DNA from 4 places in the Mesorhizobium sp. B264B1B genome. Region 1 is predicted to be linked to each of the others. Evidence: riboswitches for the same ligand, from Rfam matches in the RefSeq annotation. Region 1 holds a riboswitch; each other region holds the start of a gene.
What was found. A riboswitch is a leader RNA that binds a small molecule or an ion and turns the genes downstream of it on or off. The one in region 1 is predicted to bind cobalamin.

Region 1 (4,194 bases):
CCCCCCCCCCCCCCCCCCCCCCCCCCCCCCCCCCCCCCCCCCCCCCCCCGCTCCTGTTTGGTGTCAGCTTCGGCTGTTAGTGGCCGAAGAGATTCCGGTCACTGCCCTGAGGGGCGGACTTGTGTACATCGCCCGACGAATTGAGCAGCTTGTAGACGGGCGAGCCGCTGTCGCGGATCGAAGCCGTGTGCGCATTGTCGACCGAGGTGACGGCAGGCTGGTTGGCGCCATTGGAGCCATAGTTGTCGCTGCTGGCGAAAGCGCTGCCCGAAACGGCCAGGACGGCGGTGGCAGCAAGGATGATCTTTTTCATTTCAAGTCTCCTGAATTCTCAAATTCCACCGCAGAGGCGGGCTTGCCCGCCATCTGCTGCAGGATCGGCTGTTAGTTGTTGCCGAAGAGGTTATGGTCGGCACCCTGAACAGGTGCCTGGGCAGCCGGAGCCGACGTCTTGGTCGAAGCGGTGTATGAGCTGTCGGTCGAAGTGGCCGCGGGCTGGTTGGCGCCATTGGAGCCATAGTTGTCGCTGCCGGCGAAAGCGCTGCCCGAAACCGCCAGAACGGCGGCGGTAGCAAGGATGATCTTCTTCATTTCAAGTCTCCTGAATTTTCGAATTTCACCAGGACGGCGGAAGGCCCGCCGTCAACTGGAGATCGGCTGTTAGTTGTTGCCGAAGAGGTTGCGATCAGCACCCTGCACAGGCGCCTGGGCAGACGGCGCCGACTTCTGGACCGAAGCCGTGTGCGCGTTGTCAACCGAGGTGACGGCAGGCTGGTTGGCGCCATTGGAGCCATAGTTGTCGCTGCTGGCGAAAGCACTGCCCGAAACGGCCAGGACGGCGGCGGCAGCAAGAACGATCTTCTTCATTTCAAGTCTCCTGAATTCTCAAATTTCGCCAGGACGGCGGAAGGCCCGCCGTCAACTGGAGATCGGCTGTTAGTTGTTGCCGAAGAGGTTGCGATCGGCACCCTGGACAGGCGTCTGGGCAGCCGGTTCCGACTTCTTGGTCGAAGCAGTGTACGAGCTGTCGACGGCGGTGGCCGCAGGGGCATTCGAACCATAATGGTCGCTACCAGCGAAGGCGCTGCCGGAAACAGCCAGAAGGGCGGCGGCAGTGAGAATGATCTTTTTCATTTTTTGATACTCCAGTATTTTTCCGTCCGTCTAGCGGCGTGTCTTGGGAGGAAATCGCGTCGTTCGGACAGCCCCGATGTGGGAAAGCCATACCGCCATTTCCAATCACGAAGTTTTTCCGTGTGGACCAAGTTTCCACCACTTGAAATTGTGCCAGGGCCTTCTACATTCGTTTTTTCCATTTGTTATCAAATAGTTATTCTAACAGACGGCGCGATCACCAACTGTGTCGAAGGCCCAGTGTTCACACCGTCCTGCACGCATCGTCAACAGAAACGAACCGTTCGGTTCGATTTTAGAGGGCGCTAATAGTCACTTTTCGAAACCGTTAACCTTTTTTGCCTCCGCCACGAGACGGAATCCGAGGCGGCGACCTGAGGCTTTCTGCCCCTGCAACGGCGGCCGCACCGTTTTCAGTGCGTGTCGCGCGGCATGGATGCGATGTCGTTTTCATGCCGACGACAAGCCGGCGATCATGGTTAGATCCTGCCATCTCAGGTGCCGCCGCGTGACGACGAGGCGGAGAATTGGGAAGCCGGTCAGAATCCGGCGCTGCCCCCGCAACGGTGGTGGAGTTCAGGTCGCAACGGGAGACCACTGGGCAAAGGCCTGGGAAGGTGTCGCGACAGTCCGCAAGGACAGCTCCAGAGCCCGGAAACCAGCCTGAGATGTTGGACTCGACTGATCGCGGCGGGCGGTCAAGAGGCGGATGGTGCATGTCCGGCGCAAGCCGGCGCGCGGCTTGATCCTTCCTCTCTCCCTTCCGTTCAGTCCTTCAATGTGAGGACAGGACTTCAATGCGAGGACAGGACATGGATGCGCGCAACGACATGCTGAAACGGCTGCAAGGCCGCAGGGACGGCTTCTCACTCGAGCAGCCCTTCTATACCGACGCCGACTACTTCAAGCTCGACATGGAGCTGATCTGGTACCGCGACTGGCTGTTCATCGGCCATGATTGCGAACTGCCCCGGCCCGGCAGCTTCATCACCGTGCAGATCGGCGACTATCCTGTGGTGCTGGTGCGCGACCAGAAGGGCAACATCAACGCCTTCCACAATTCTTGCCGCCATCGCGGCAGCCGCGTCTGCAACACAGACAAGGGCACGGCGGCGAAGCTCGTCTGCCCCTACCATCAGTGGACCTATGAACTGGACGGCAGGCTGCTGTTCGCCAGGCAGATGGCCGAGGGTTTCGACAAGAGCCAGTTCGGCCTGAAGCCGGTCGCCTGCGAAAGCGTCGGCGGCTACATCTTCATTTGCCTCGCCGACGAGCCGGCGGATTTCGCGCCGATGCGGACGATGATCGAACCCTATTTGCTGCCGCATCGGCTGCGCGAAGCAAAGGTCGCCTTCGAGAGCACCATCGTCGAGAAGGGCAATTGGAAGCTGGTCTGGGAAAACAACCGCGAATGCTATCATTGCGCCGGCAACCATCCGGAGCTCTGCAAGACCTTCCCGGAGGCGCCGACCGTGACTGGCGTGCAAGACGCCGACAGCGACCCGGAGATGCTGTCGCACTGGGCCAAGTGCGAGGCGGCCGGCCTGCCGAGCAGGTTCCGCATCGACCCGGCCGGACAGTACCGTGCCACCCGCGCGCCGCTGCTGCGCGATGCCGTCAGTTATACGATGACGGGAAAACGCGCGGTCAAGAAGAACCTGTCCGACGGCGTTGCCACCGACCGCATCGGCTCCTTGCTGCTCTATCACTATCCGACGACCTGGAACCACATCCTTGGCGACCACGCCGTCACGTTCCGCGTGCTGCCGATCAGCGCCACCGAGACCGCGGTGACGACCAAATGGCTGGTTCACAGGGACGCGGTCGAGGGCGTCGACTACGACCTTGCCGAACTCACCCATGTCTGGACCGAGACCAACGGCCAGGATCGTCGCATCGTCGAGGAAAACGCCTTCGGCATCCTGTCGCCGGCCTATGAACCCGGCCCCTATTCCGAACTGCACGAAGGCGGCGTCATCCAGTTCGTCGACTGGTACGCGCGTTTCATCGGTCCGCGCCTCGCCGAAGACGGCCGGCCGGCCCTGCGCAGCGTTGCTTGAGAGGTAAGGGATGAATGCGATGACGGATCTCGGCCTCTATCGCCATCTCGATCAGATGGCGCCCTGGAACGACAGGCTCCAGGTGCTGGAAGTGATCGGCGTGAGCGACGAGGCGCCTGATGTAAAGACCTTCACCTTCCGCTCCGACAACCAGACCTGGTTCCGCTACAAGCCGGGCCAGTTCGTGACGCTGGAACTGCCGACAGCGGATGGGTTGCTGATGCGCACCTACACGCTGTCGTCTTCGCCTTCACGGCCATTCTCGATCGCGGTGACGGTGAAGGCGCAGGCCGGCAGCACCGGCACACGCTGGATGTTCGACCATTTGAGGCCTGGTTCGCACGTCAAGGCGTATGGGCCGGCCGGAGACTTTTCGCTGCACAGCCACCCGGCGGCCAAATATCTGTTCATCTCGGCCGGCTCCGGCGTGACGCCGATGATGTCGATGCTGCGCTGGCTGAATGACTGCGCGCCATGGACCGATGTCGGCTTCGTCAACTGCGCCCGCCGCCCCGAAGAGATCATCTTCCGCAAGGAGCTGGAATTGCTCGGCAGCCGCATGCCCGGCCTGTCGCTCGGTTTCATGATCGAGGAGCGGTCGAGCCGGGAAGGCTGGTTCGGCCATATGGGCCGCATCGACGCCATCCGGCTGCCGCTTTTGGCGCCCGATTTCCGAGAGCGCGAAATCTTCTGCTGCGGCCCCGACCCCTTCATGCGTGCCGTGCGCGGCATGCTCGAAGCCGCCGGCTTCGACATGGCGAGATACCATCAGGAGAGCTTTGCAGCGCCGCTGGTGGAGGAAATCCCGGCGCCGTTCGCCTCGCCGACTGGAGACGGCGCAGCCATTCCTGTCGAAGCCGCGACGCCGATCCGGTTCTCGATTTCGGACGTCGATGCCGCATGCGTCGCCGGCCAGACGGTGCTGCAGACGGCGCGCGCCTCGGGAGTCAGAATCCCCGCCGCGTGCGAATTCGGCCTGTGCGGAACCTGCAAGGTCAAG
Region 2 (4,480 bases), on a different contig from region 1:
GCCTGGGGATTTCGACCCGGCGCCCGGTCTCGGCGCTTTCGATCGCCGCGAAAACCATGGCCAGGCTCTTGATGTTGTCGGCGCCGCGCGTCTCCGGCTCGGTGCCGGTTTCCACGGCGCGGACGAAATCTTCCATGACGCCGAGATGCCCGCCGATGCGGTCGGCAGGGTCGAGCGGCGGCACCGCTACCGGCACGACCTTGTCGAGCAGGCCTTCGCGTTCCGGCAGCACGGCTTCGGCCTTCAACTCGTCATGACCATCCCAGGTCAGGCTGCCGCGTTCGCCGACGATGCGCCAACTGCCTTCCCAACTGGTGCGGAAACCGTCGGCGCACCAACTGCCGCGATAGGTGAACATCTTGCCCTGGCCGAGCTCGAAGGTGGCGCTTGCCGACGATCCCTGCCGGTACCAGGAATTGGCCGGCTCCCATTCCCGGCAATACACTTCGGTCGGCTCGCCATCGACCATGTAGCGGGCGGCGTCGAATGTATGGATCGCCATGTCGAGCAGCAGCACATGGCGCATGCCTTCGCGGAAACCGCCGAAATGCGGCGCAATGAAAAAATCGGCATGGATGCTGGTCGCAGCGCCGATGGCGCCGGAGCCGAGGAAGCGCCGGATGCGCCGGACGTTGGCGACGTAGCGGCGGTTCTGCACCACGGCATGGACGCGTCGCGCGCGCCGCGCATCGTCGATGATGGCGCGCGCATTGTCCGGGCTGTCGGCCAGCGGCTTTTCCGTCAACAGATGACAGCCATGGGCAAAGGCCGAATTCGCCACGGCGCGACGGGCGGCAGGCACGACCACGTCGAACACCGCATCGGGTCTGGTCTGGGAGAGAACGACGTCGAGATCGGTCCCGATCGCGACCCCGGCGAGGTCGTATTCGCGTGCCCGCTGGCGCGCCCTGTCGGCGTCGAGGTCGACGAGACCGACGATCTTGACGGCAGGGGATTGGCTGATGGCCTCGAGCCAGGTTTTGCTCATGGCTCCGCACCCGACCAGGACGACGTGCATCATCCAGCGCTCCTCCGGCCAACCCCTCCTGGCTGGCACCCACGGCAGTCCGTAAATGACTTCCGTAAACGTTTACGATGACACACCCGATGGCATATATTGTCAATCGGATTTGTACCGTCGGCTCTGAAACGCCTTGGCCGCACGACCGGCTGGTGCTAGCCAGAAGCAGGAGGGGGAGGTCTTGGCGTCCAGCATTCACGATCTTGCGCGGCACCTAAACATTTCGATCGGTACAGTCTCGCGCGCGCTTAACGGGCGCGCCGACGTGAACGCCGAGACACGCCAGCGCGTGCTCGAGGCGGCCCGGAAGCTCAATTATTCACCGAACCACTCGGGCAGGAACCTACGCCGCGGCACCACCCATGCCGTGGCTTTCATGCTGCAGCCGCATCCGGGCGACCAGCAGTATGGCGAGCCGTTCTTCATTCCGTTCCTCACCGGACTGCAAGCGACATTGGCCGAGTGCGGGCTGGACCTGATCATCGTCATGGGCGCGCCGGCGGATTATCAACAGGAGCGGCTGCGCCGCGTCGTCGAGACGCGTCGTGCCGATGCCGTCGTACTGGCCTGGACGCGGCGCGAGGACGATCGCATCGACTATCTGAGCAAGGCCGGCTTTCCCTTCGCGACGCTCGGCCGAAGCCGGTCCGGCGACGACAGCTATCCCTCTCTGGATCTGGATTTCGAGAAGGCGGGCGCCGATGCGGTCGACCGGCTGGTTGCGCGTGGCCACCGCCGCATCGCCGCCATCCGGCCGTCGCTTGACCTGAATTTCGGTTATCTGTTTCTGGAGGGTTATTGCAAGGCGCTGCGGCGGCACGGCATCGAAGTCGATCCCGGCCTGATTGTGGACGGTTTTATCAACGAAGCCGGTGGCTACGCGGTGACACCGCAAGTCATGCGGTCGAAGGATCCGCCGACCGCGATTATCTTCAACAACGACTCGATGGCGCTCGGCGGCTGCAAAGCGCTCGCCGAAATGGGGATCAAGCCCGGGCAGGATGTCGCGGTGATCGTCATCGTCGACACGCCGCTCTGCCGTTATTTCTCGCCGGCGCTGACCGGCTTTCGTCCGAGCCTTGACCCGATGGGGCGGCGGCTCGGCGAAATCCTGCTCGCCTCGCTCCCGGCTTTCGCCGGCGCGAAAGGGCCAGAGATCATTCGCGAGGTCTGGCCGCTGGAACTGGTGGCGCGCGATAGTGATTGACCACACGTTTGTATCGTTATAACAGAACATGCATCGACCTTGCCTCGACGCTGCCTGCATCCTAGGCTGCGACTCGTGATGGTCCCCGCGCCGCAAGGCGAGGGGTGAAAAGGGAACATGGTGAGGCCCGTTTTTCGGGTCGAAGCCATGGCTGCCCCCGCAACTGTAAGCGGCGAGCAAAATCCGAGAAGCCACTGGCCGGCAAGGCTGGGAAGGCAGGATGGCGCAACGACCCGCGAGCCAGGAGACCTGCCATCTGCATGGGTTGACCGGACGGGGTGTGCCGGGAGGAGACGCGGGGTTCGGTCTTGTCGACCGGTTCAAGCCAGCTTCCTTCCGTCGCCATTTTTGAAAGTGACGGAAGTTGGACGGCTCCATCGATCGCATTCACTGCATTCCCATGCATCGCATCATCGTGTGCACGCTTTGCCGCGATATCGCCACCGAGGTGAATTCAGGCCAGCGTCCGGCAGGATTGGCAAGCAAGACGCTGGCCCGTATTCCGGCGGGCCCTGCAAGGAATTGCCCATGACCGCGCCGCTTCTCGAGGCCCGCGACCTGGCCGCGGCGGCGGATGGCCTGCATCTGGTGCATCCGGTCAGCCTTTCGGTGGCGGCGGGCGACCGTCTCGCCATCATCGGTCCCAACGGCGCCGGCAAGACGACATTGCTGCGCATGCTGTCGGGCATGCTGCGGCCGAGTTCGGGCGAAGTGAAGCTCACCGGGCGCCTGCTGGACAGGATTTCGACCGCCGAGCGGGCGCTGCACATCGCCGTCGTCGGCCAGACCGATCAACCGGATCCACGGCTGGCGGTGATCGATTATGTCGAGCTCGGCCGGGTTCCGCATACCGGCCGCAGGCACAGGAGCGAGGAACGCGACATTGTCGTCGAGGCGCTGCGCCGGACCGGGCTGTTGCCGCTGCTTGGCCGCACCATCGGCTCGCTGTCGGGCGGCGAGCGCCAGCGCGCCCAGCTTGCCCGCGCCATCGCACAGGAGCCGAAGATCCTGTTCCTCGACGAGCCGACCAACCATCTCGACCCGCGGGCGCGCAGCGAGTTGCTCGAACTGGTTGCAGGCCTCGGCATGACCGTGATCGCGGTGCTGCACGATCTGGCGCTGGTGACGCCTTTCGCCACCAGGGTCGCGGTGATGAGCCATGGCCGGTTGCATGTGCTGGCGCCGCCACGCGAAGCACTCACTCAGCAGCTGATCCGCGAGATCTTCGGTGTCGACGTCTTTAGGTTGCGCCACCCGACGGAGGACCGCGAGCTGACGGTGTTCGAGGTTCCGAACCGTGCCGCGCCATCTTCGTGAGCGCAGATCCAATTCCCGTGCAACGAAGGAGCAACATCCGTGAAACGCCTTGCCGTATCTCTTGCCTTCTCCCTGCTGGCCTCTACGGCCTTCGCCTTTCCGGTGACGGTCGACAGCTGCGGCAAGTCGCTGACCTTCGACGCGCCTCCAAAGCGCGCTGTCATTCACGATCTCAACATGGCCGAGATGGCCTTCGCCCTGAAGCTGCAGCCGTCGATCGTCGGCCTGACCGGCATCACCGGATGGTACAAGGTCGGCCCCGAATTTAAGGCCGAGCAAGGCTCGATCCCGGAACTGGCGCCCAAATATCCGACGCTGGAAAACCTGGTCGCTGTCGAGCCCGACTTCTTCTTCGCCGGTTGGTACTACGGCATGAAGCCGGGCGGCGAGGTGACGCCCGATACGCTGGCGCAACACGGCATCAAGACCCTGGTGCTGACGGAAAGCTGCGTCCATCTCGACAAGAACCGCCCCGCCGCTTCGATGGACCTGCTCTATGGCGATGTCGAGAAGCTGGGCAAGATCTTCGGCAAGGAGGCCGAAGCGGATAAGCTCGTCTCCGGCTGGAAGGCGCAGCTCGCCGAAATCACGGCCAAGGTCGGCGCCCGCAGGGGAACGCGCGTGTTCCTCTATGATTCCGGCGAGGACAAGCCGTTCACATCAGGCAAGTTCGCCATTCCCAACGCCATGATTTCCGCGGCCGGCGGCGACAACATCATGGCCGACATGGACACCAGCTGGGGCAACACGGATTGGGAGACGGTGGCCTCGCGCAATCCGCAATTCCTCATCCTGCTCGACTATCAGGATGGCGGCGGCTACCGGAAGCTGCTCGATTTCCTGAAAGCGCATCCGGCAATGAAGGAGACGGACGCGGTCAGGAACGAACGCTTCGTGGCGCTTCGCTATGCCGAACTGACACCCGGGCCGGCCAA
Region 3 (4,480 bases), on a different contig from region 1:
GGGCACGACGATCCATGTCTGGCCGAGGCGGTCGACCAGCCTGGAGATCTGCGGCGCCAGGAAAGCGTTGGCCAGCGCGAATGTCGCCGAGACGGCACCCGCCAGCCAGTATTCGCCACGCGTCTGCGACAGCATCGCCACGATGCCGATCGGCGCCATGGCGACCGGCAGGCGCGCCATGAAGCCTGCAGCGGCAAAGCCCTTGGCGCCAGGGGCTCGAAAGATCTCGGAATAGGGGTTCTGCATGGTCCGTTCCTCGACAAAAGGCGATTCGGAAATTACATACGATGCGTATGAATACTAAATAGATCATACGTCGCGTATGTCAATTGGCATACGTGACGTATGTGGATAAGGCCAGAAGAGATGCACAAGCCCCGCAGGGAAATGATCGCCGAAACGCGCGCCAAATTGATTGCCGCGGCCCGGCATGCGTTCGGAACGATCGGTTATGCCGAGGCATCGATGGATGATTTCACCGCATCGGCCGGGCTGACGCGCGGTGCGCTCTATCATCATTTCGGGGACAAGAAGGGGCTTTTGCAGGCGGTTATCGCCGAGATAGACGCCGAGATGGCGGCACGGGTGAATGAGGTTGCAGCGAAAGCACCGACCCGCTGGCAAAGCTTCGTCGACGAATGCACGAGCTACATCGAAATGGCGCTGGAGCCGGAAATCCAGCGCATCATGTTTCGGGACGGTCCGGCCGTGCTGGGGGATCCCGCGCAATGGCCGAACGCCAATGCCTGCGTCGCGTCGATGACCGATCACCTGACGACGCTGCAGGGCGACGGGGTGGTTGTCCCGGGCGTAGACCCCGAGACCGCGGCACGGCTGATCAACGGGGCGAGCAGCCAGGCGGCGCAGCGGATCGCCAATTCGAACGACCCGGAAGCGACGTCGAAGACCGTGGTGGCGGCATTCAAGCAACTGCTCGAAGGATTGTTGAGGAAGGATGCCGGAGCCGCCTGACGACGGCAGGCCGCCGGCAGCGCGCTGCGCATGCCATATCGGCAATCAAATCAAGGGTTTGTCAGACTTTTCGCATGTTGCCGCCTTGAGGCGTGCGATCGTTGATTTGAGCGGAACTTCGCCCTGTCCGCAAAACGTCTCGCTCATGATCAGCTCGGGCAGCGGCAGCCGCCGCCCCCAGCCATGTGTTTCGAGGTCCGGTTTCGGCGCGAACTCCGAGACACGGCCGACACAGAGATAGGCCACCGGCGTCACATGCCCGGGAATCGACAGAAGGTCTTTCAACGCCTGCGCCTCGATAATGCTGACCCAGCCGACGCCGACGCCTTCGGCGCGCGCCGCCAGCCAGAAATTCTGCACCGCGCAGACCGTGCTGTAGAGATCCATCTCGGGATTGTGCCAGCGTCCCAGCGGCGAACCCTGTGAGCGTCGGCGGTCGCAGGTGATACAGATATTGAGCGCGCTTTCGCAGATGCCTTCCAGCTTGAGCTTGCGGTAGAGCGCCCGCCGCTCTTCCTCGATCGCCGGCAATTCCTGCTCGCGCGCCGCGAGGAACAGGTCGCGCACCTGTTCCCGTCGTTCGGTGCCACGAATGACGATGAAATTCCATGGCTGCATGAAGCCGACCGATGGCGCGTGATGGGCGGCAAGCAGCAGCCGCGCCAAGACCTCGTCGTCGACGGCCTCTGATGTAAAATGGCTGCGAACATCGCGCCGCGTGAACATGGCGCGGTAGACCGCATCGCGCGCCATCTGGTCGAATCCGTCACCCACGGGGATGGTCATATTGTCCGGCATCGCTTGTCCCCTTGCGATTGCAATCAACTGCCGTCCGCCTGACCATGCGGATGACGATGCCTGCCAGGCCGGTCTTCTGGCTCGGGATCAACCCGCATCCGGCGCCTTCCCGTCATCGACAGTGGCATTTACCGGCGCGGTCCCCCTTACAGCGTTGGGCACGCCACGGTATCAAACCGTGTTCCCGATTCTCCCGCTCGCGGCGGGCACCAGGCAGTGGCCGGGACTTTACGACGAAGCCCCTGCGCCGCCAATCCCCGCGGCGACGCGAATGGACGCAGGCGCGATTTTCCCCAGCCATCAGGCCGCAACGCATGGCCATCGCCGCGCCGGGGCACTAGATAGGGGGCATGGCCACTCGTCTCTACACCCATCCGATCTTCCTTGAGCACATCACGCCGCCCGGCCATCCGGAGCGGCCGGACCGCTTGCGCGCCATCGAGCGCGTGCTCGACGACGAGGCTTTTGCCGCGCTCGACCGCCTCGAGGCGCCGGAAGGCGACGAGGCCACCATTCTCTACGCGCATCCCGAGGATTTCGTCGAGCGGGTACGCGCCGCCATTCCCGAGACGGGCATCGCCCGCATCGATGCCGACACAACGGCCAGCCCGAAGAGCTGGCAGGCGGCGATCACCGCGATCGGAGCCGCCAACGCCGCCGTCGACGACGTCTTTGCCGGCAGGGCAGACAACGTTTTCGTCGCCGCCCGGCCGCCCGGCCATCATGCCGAGAAAGCGACCGCGATGGGCTTCTGCCTGTTCAACACGGCGGCCATCGCCGCACGTTATGCACAGCGCAAACACGATATCGAACGTGTCGCCATCGTCGACTGGGACGTGCATCACGGCAACGGCACGCAGGATGTTTTCTGGGACGATCCGTCCGTGCTTTATTGCTCGACGCACCAGATGCCGCTCTACCCCGGCACCGGAGCAAAGAACGAAACCGGCGCCGGCAACATCGTCAACGCGCCGCTTGCGCCGCAGACCGGCAGCGAGGCGTTCCGCGATGCCTTCCTGTCGCGCGTGCTGCCCTCGCTCGACAATTTTGCACCCGACCTGATCATTATTTCGGCCGGCTTCGATGCGCATCATCGCGACCCGCTGGCCGAGATCAACCTGACCGAGGATGATTTCGACTGGGCGACCGGCCAACTCATGCAGCGCGCGGCGCGCCACAGCGGCAACCGGCTCGTCAGCCTGCTCGAGGGCGGCTACGATCTGCAAGGATTGGCATTTTCGGTCGCCGCCCATGTCGGGCGACTGATGAAAGGATGAATGATGGCTGGTGAAACCAACGAAGACGTCAAGGCGATGAGCTTCGAACAGGCTCTCGACGCGCTGGAGAAGATCGTCGATGATCTGGAGCGTGGCGATGTGCCGCTCGACCAGTCGATCAGGATCTACGAGCGCGGCGAGGCGCTGAAGGTGCATTGCGACCGGCTGCTGAAGGCGGCCGAGGACAAGGTGGAGAAGATCAGGCTGTCCCGCGACGGCAAGCCGGTCGGGACGGAGCCGCTGGACGCGGATTGAGGCACGCAGCCGTCTCTCTGGTTTTTGACATGATCATGATTGAGGATAGAACGCGTCCCGATTGAAACGGCTCCAGGACAAGAGGAGATACGGAAGCGATGTGCAGAAACATCAAGACCCTGTTCAATTTTGATCCGCCGGCGACCAACGACGAGGTGCGCGATGCAGCCCTTCAATTCGTTCGCAAGCTGAGCGGAACGACGCGGCCTTCGAAGCAGAACCAGCACGCATTCGACCATGCCGTCGAGGCCATCGCGGCGTCGGCGCGCGAGCTTCTCGATTCGCTTGAAACCAACCAGCATCCGCGCAATCGCGAGGAGGTTGCGGCCAAGCTGCGGGCGAAGGCGGCGATCCGCTTTGCCTGATCTGGCCAAAGCAGCCATCGGCCGCTGACAAGGAGAGTTCATGAGCTTCTTTCCCGGGAAGGATCCTGAAGCCGGCGATGCCTTTGCCAGCGACCAGATCGAATTGATGGTCATTCCGAACGCCAAGGACATTGGCGGTTTTCAGGTTCGCCGCGCCTTGCCGACTGCCAAAAGGCGGCTGGTCGGTCCCTTCATCTTCTTCGACCGCATGGGCCCGGCCATCCTGCGTGCCGGTCAGGCGCTCGACGTCCGGCCGCATCCTCATATCGGCCTGTCGACGGTCACCTACCTGTTCGACGGCAGGATCAGGCATCGCGATTCGCTCGGCACCGAGATGGTGATCGAGCCGGGTGACGTGAACCTGATGACCGCCGGCCGCGGCATCGTCCATTCGGAGCGCACGCCGGAAGAACTGCGCGGCGCGCCGATGTCGATCTCGGGGCTGCAGACATGGTTGGCGCTGCCGGACGGCAAGGAGGAAGTGGCGCCGGTTTTCGAAAACACCGCTGTCGCGCGGCTTCCCGACATCGACGCGGAAGGCGTCAGCGGCCGCATCGTTATAGGCGATTTCCAGGGGCTGCGTTCCCCGGTGCGAGCCGATTCCGAGACGCTCTACGCCGACCTCAGGCTGGCGCCCGGCGCCAGCGTGAAAATCCCTGCTGACGCGGAAGAACGCGCCATCTATACGCTGGAAGGCGAGGTCTCGATTTCCGGCGACGTGTTTCCGGCGGAACGGCTTCTGGTGTTCCGGCCCGGCGACGAGATCGTCGTATCCTCACAGGCTGGTGCCCATTTCATGCTTTTCGGCGGTGC
Region 4 (4,480 bases), on a different contig from region 1:
TCGATGACCGAGATGAATTGGCAGCGCGGATCGTCGCGCAGGAAAGTCACCACTTCGATCAGATCGCGCGGTTCGACATGGATGGTGAGTTCGCCATAGGCGAACACTGCTTCATTGACGCGGCCAATCAATTTTTCGCCGAGATAGGTCGACAGTTCGCTCAGGGATGCGGCCATGGATTTACCGTTCGATCGTGCCGGTGCGGCGGATCTTCTTCTGCAGCAGAAGAATGCCATAGAGCAGCGCTTCGGCGCTCGGCGGACAGCCGGGCACATAGATGTCGACCGGCACGATGCGGTCGCAGCCGCGCACCACCGAATAAGAATAGTGGTAATAGCCGCCGCCATTGGCGCAGGAGCCCATCGAGATGACGTAGCGCGGCTCCGGCATCTGGTCGTAGACCTTGCGCAGCGCCGGGGCCATCTTGTTGGTCAGCGTGCCGGCAACGATCATGATGTCGGACTGGCGCGGAGACGCGCGAGGAGCAACACCGAACCGCTCCGAATCGTAGCGCGGCATCGAGGTGTGGATCATCTCGACGGCGCAGCAGGCGAGGCCGAAGGTCATGAACATCAGCGAGCCGCTGCGCGCCCAGGTGATCAGCGCCTCGGTCGAGGTGACGAGAAAGCCCTTGTCGGCGAGTTCGTTGTTGATTTCGAGGAAGAACGGATCATCGGACCCAACCGGCCTGCCGGTATTGGGATCGATCAGACCCTTGGGCTTCGGCGCGACGAGCGTGCCGGAACTGTCGCTCAATCCCATTCGAGCGCTCCTTTTTTCCATTCATAGGCAAAGCCGATGGTCAGCACCGCCAAAAACACCATCATCGACCAGAAACCGAGCATGCCGATTTTCGAGAACGACACCGCCCACGGAAACAGGAAGGCCACTTCCAGGTCGAAGATGATGAACAGGATCGACACCAGGTAGAAGCGGATGTCGAACTTCATACGGGCGTCATCGAACGAGTTGAACCCGCATTCGTAGGCGGAAAGCTTTTCCGGGTCGGGATTGCGATAGGCCACCAGGAACGGCGCCACGATAAGCGCGACGCCGACAGCCGCCGCCACTGCGATAAACAGGACGATGGGCAGGTACGAACTGAGAAGTGCGTTCATGCTGCGGCTTTCCGTTGGCGCCAATCCATTTTGATTACAGCACCAGACCCTATTGCGGAAGCGTGACAGTTTAACCGCTGAACCGTTTTAAGGGGCCTTTGCTGCAACGCGGCGAGGGTTAGCGCAGCGCTTCCGGCGAAGCAAGTCAAACCTTGTTCAAAACACTGGCCTGGACGGCAGAAGGGAAGAAACTGGTCCGATCCGCTCCTGTTTGATTTCCTTCGCTTTTTACTCCACTTTTCTCTCCTGACAGAGTTGCCGCCAAAACCCTGCTAGCATGGCCGGAATCAACCGTCCGAACGACGCTCAACAAGCCATCAGAGTCGCATCCGAATGAAGGAAAAGATCTCGCTTGCCACGGCCCGGCGCATCGCGCTCGCCGCCCAAGGGTTCACTGATCCCCGCCCCGCCGGCACGCCCGACCGACGCCACTTCGCCCGCGTGCTCTCGCGCACCGGCCTGCTGCAGATCGATTCCGTCAGCGCGGTGGTGCGCGCTCACTACATGCCGCTCTACTCGCGCCTTGGCCCCTACCCGTTCGCCTTGCTCGACAACGCCGCCGTCACGCGCAAGCGCACGGTTTTCGAATACTGGGCGCACGAGGCTTCCTTCCTGCCGGTCGAGACCTATCCCCTGATGCGTTGGCGCATGCAGCGCGCGGAGCGTGGCGATGAAATGTATCTGGGTCTCGCCAAATGGGGCCGCGAGCACGCCGCCTATATCGAAGAGATCTACCGCGAGGTCGCGGAGCGCGGCCCGATCGCCGCCTCCGCGCTCGAAGGCCAGAAAGGGTCCGGCGGCTGGTGGGGCTGGAGCCACGCCAAGCATGCCTTCGAATGGCTGTTCTGGGCAGGACGCATCACCACCGCGCACCGCCGTGGCTTCGAACGCTTCTATGATTTGCCCGAGCGCGTACTGCCGCGGGCGATCCTCGATCTGCCGGTGCCGTCTGCCGAGGACGCGCATCGGGAATTGCTGCGGATATCCGCCCGCGCTCATGGCGTCGCGACAGCAAGCGACCTGCGCGACTATTTCCGCCTGTCGCCGGCCGACATGAAGGGCCGGCTGGAGGAGCTGGTTGAAACAGGCGAGCTGGTGCCGGTGCGTGTCGAGGGCTGGAACAAACCGGCTTACCTCCATAAGGAGGCCCGTATTCCACGAAAAATCGAGGCCCGCGCCTTGCTGGCGCCGTTCGATCCGGTCGTTTTCGAGCGCTCGCGCACGGAGCGGCTGTTCGATTTCCACTACCGCATAGAAATCTACACCCCTGCCGAAAAACGGCAATACGGCTATTACGTCCTGCCGTTCCTGCTCGGCGACAGGATCGTGGCGCGCGTCGACCTCAAGGCCGACCGGCCGGCCAGCGTGCTACGCGTCCACGCGGCCTATGCCGAGCCCGGCGCGCCGCCTGAAACCGCCGCGCAACTCTTCCAGGAATTGACGCAGATGCAGGGCTGGCTCGGCCTCGAACGGATCGAGGTTACGCCCGCCGGCGACCTTGGGCAGCCGCTCGCCGACATTGCCGTGTCGTAGACGCGCGTTGACACCGCCGCCTGCAAGAGCCTAAATCCATTCCAGACGGTCTCCTCTCGGCAAAGGGAGGAGCCAAGAGGGAATGCGGTGCGAAATCTCGATTTCAAATCCGCGGCTGTCCCCGCAACTGTAAGCGACGAGCCAAGGCCGAAAACCACTGGGACGGTCCCGGGAAGGCGGCACGAAGGCGATGACCCGCGAGCCAGGAGACCTGCCGTCTGAGACATAAGAATCCGATCGCCCGGCGGGTTTTCCGGGCAAGGAGCCCGATTTGGAACGCGACAGCAGTTTCCCGGCTGAAACAGCGGACATTTTGTCTGGCGATAGCGACTTGTCTGGCGATAGCGACGCCTTGGCCGGCGTCACTGTCATCATCTGCGCTTCCTGCCGCGACGAGACCGGTTCCGATGCCCATCCCCGCGCCGGCGAAGTTTTGGCTCAAGATACGCGCCAAGCCGCAACGGCCGACAATGTCCGTGTCCGCACCGTCGAATGCCTCGGCAACTGCAAGCGCCGTCTCAGTGCCGCGATTCTTCGCGACGGCTGCTGGAGTTATGTCTTCGGCGACCTGAACATCGCCAGCGGCGCCGATCTCGTCACCGGCGCGAAACTCTTCGCCGCTTCGACCAACGGCCTCATTCCGTGGCGTGGTCGCCCGGATTCCCTCAAGCGCGGCCTCGTCGCCCGCATTCCTCCCCTCGACATGCTGAAGGACTGATCATGACCGCCGCAGTTTCCGCCGCCACTCTCTCCCGCGTCCCCTGTACCGTGGTCACCGGCTTCCTGGGTGCCGGCAAGACCACGCTGGTCCGCCATCTCCTGGAGAACGCGGGCGGCAAGCGGATCGCCATCATCGTCAACGAATTCGGCGACATCGGAATCGACGGCGAGATCCTCAAGGGCTGCGGCATCGACACCTGCCCGGAGGAAAACATCGTCGAACTGGCCAATGGCTGCATCTGCTGCACCGTCGCCGACGATTTCGTCCCGGCGCTCGACCAGATCCTGTCGCTGACGCCGAAAGTCGACCACATCCTGATCGAGACCTCAGGTTTGGCTCTGCCCAAGCCGCTGGTCCAGGCCTTCCAGTGGCCGACGGTGAAGAGCCGGGTGACAGTCGACGGCGTGATCGCCGTGGTCGACGGTCCGGCACTCGCCGAGGGGCGCGTCGCCAACGACATGGACGCCCTGCAGGCGCAACGCGCGCAGGACCAGACACTGGACCATGACGACCCCGTCGAGGAGGTGTTCGAGGACCAGATCGCCTGCGCCGACCTCATCATCCTGTCGAAGAGCGACCTGATGGATGCCGCAGGTTCGGCTCGCGCCAACGCCATCATTGGCGAACACTCCGCCCGCGCCGTGAAGGTCGTGCCGACGGCTCATGGCAAGGTCGATCCGTCTGTGCTGCTCGGGCTAGGCCTCGCCGTCGAGGACGACATCGAGAACCGCAAGTCCCATCATGACGGCGCCTTCGACCACGAGCACGACGACTTCGATACGTTCATCGTCGACATCCCCTCGATCGCCAACCCGGACGACCTGGCAAAGCGCGTCGCCACCGCCGCCGAACAGGAGAACGTGCTGCGGGTGAAAGGCTTCGTCGAGGTCGGCGGCAAGCCGATGCGGCTGTTGCTGCAGGCGGTCGGTCCGCGCGTCAATCATTATTATGACCGCGCCTGGACGGCTGACGACGACCGCCGCTCGCGCCTGGTCGTCATCGGCCTCAAGGGGCTGAACCGCCCGGCGATCGAGCATATCCTCGCCGGCTGAGGCAACACCGACCGCGATGCACATCCTCACCACCACATCCGCCTCGCTCGACGATC

Region 2: linked by a shared signal. The riboswitch ahead of LB547_RS06495 (ABC transporter ATP-binding protein) and the one ahead of LB547_RS32110 (aromatic ring-hydroxylating oxygenase subunit alpha) in region 1 are both predicted to bind cobalamin.
Region 3: linked by a shared signal. The riboswitch ahead of bluB (5,6-dimethylbenzimidazole synthase) and the one ahead of LB547_RS32110 (aromatic ring-hydroxylating oxygenase subunit alpha) in region 1 are both predicted to bind cobalamin.
Region 4: linked by a shared signal. The riboswitch ahead of LB547_RS01020 (DUF1636 family protein) and the one ahead of LB547_RS32110 (aromatic ring-hydroxylating oxygenase subunit alpha) in region 1 are both predicted to bind cobalamin.

What each region holds. Positions count from the first base shown of each region.
Region 1 covers NZ_JAIUIS010000032.1:27-4,220, forward strand. The annotation lists gene LB547_RS32090 (DUF680 domain-containing protein) at 77-313, opposite strand; gene LB547_RS32095 (DUF680 domain-containing protein) at 385-591, opposite strand; gene LB547_RS32100 (DUF680 domain-containing protein) at 661-867, opposite strand; gene LB547_RS32105 (DUF680 domain-containing protein) at 937-1,134, opposite strand; cobalamin riboswitch at 1,614-1,816, shown strand; gene LB547_RS32110 (aromatic ring-hydroxylating oxygenase subunit alpha) at 1,947-3,194, shown strand; gene LB547_RS32115 (hybrid-cluster NAD(P)-dependent oxidoreductase) at 3,214-4,194, shown strand, end outside.
Region 2 covers NZ_JAIUIS010000002.1:548,255-552,734, reverse strand. The annotation lists gene LB547_RS06505 (Gfo/Idh/MocA family protein) at 1-1,021, opposite strand, end outside; gene LB547_RS06500 (LacI family DNA-binding transcriptional regulator) at 1,203-2,228, shown strand; cobalamin riboswitch at 2,291-2,500, shown strand; gene LB547_RS06495 (ABC transporter ATP-binding protein) at 2,757-3,545, shown strand; gene LB547_RS06490 (ABC transporter substrate-binding protein) at 3,585-4,480, shown strand, end outside.
Region 3 covers NZ_JAIUIS010000005.1:174,795-179,274, forward strand. The annotation lists gene LB547_RS12390 (MFS transporter) at 1-246, opposite strand, end outside; gene LB547_RS12395 (TetR/AcrR family transcriptional regulator) at 367-972, shown strand; gene bluB (5,6-dimethylbenzimidazole synthase) at 1,018-1,770, opposite strand; cobalamin riboswitch at 1,819-1,999, opposite strand; gene LB547_RS12405 (histone deacetylase family protein) at 2,121-3,047, shown strand; gene LB547_RS12410 (exodeoxyribonuclease VII small subunit) at 3,051-3,302, shown strand; gene LB547_RS12415 (DUF2277 domain-containing protein) at 3,401-3,667, shown strand; gene LB547_RS12420 (pirin family protein) at 3,708-4,480, shown strand, end outside.
Region 4 covers NZ_JAIUIS010000001.1:219,204-223,683, reverse strand. The annotation lists gene LB547_RS01040 (NADH-quinone oxidoreductase subunit C) at 1-176, opposite strand, end outside; gene LB547_RS01035 (NuoB/complex I 20 kDa subunit family protein) at 181-762, opposite strand; gene LB547_RS01030 (NADH-quinone oxidoreductase subunit A) at 753-1,118, opposite strand; gene LB547_RS01025 (winged helix-turn-helix domain-containing protein) at 1,452-2,651, shown strand; cobalamin riboswitch at 2,681-2,885, shown strand; gene LB547_RS01020 (DUF1636 family protein) at 2,923-3,369, shown strand; gene cobW (cobalamin biosynthesis protein CobW) at 3,372-4,424, shown strand; gene LB547_RS01010 (cobaltochelatase subunit CobN) at 4,441-4,480, shown strand, end outside.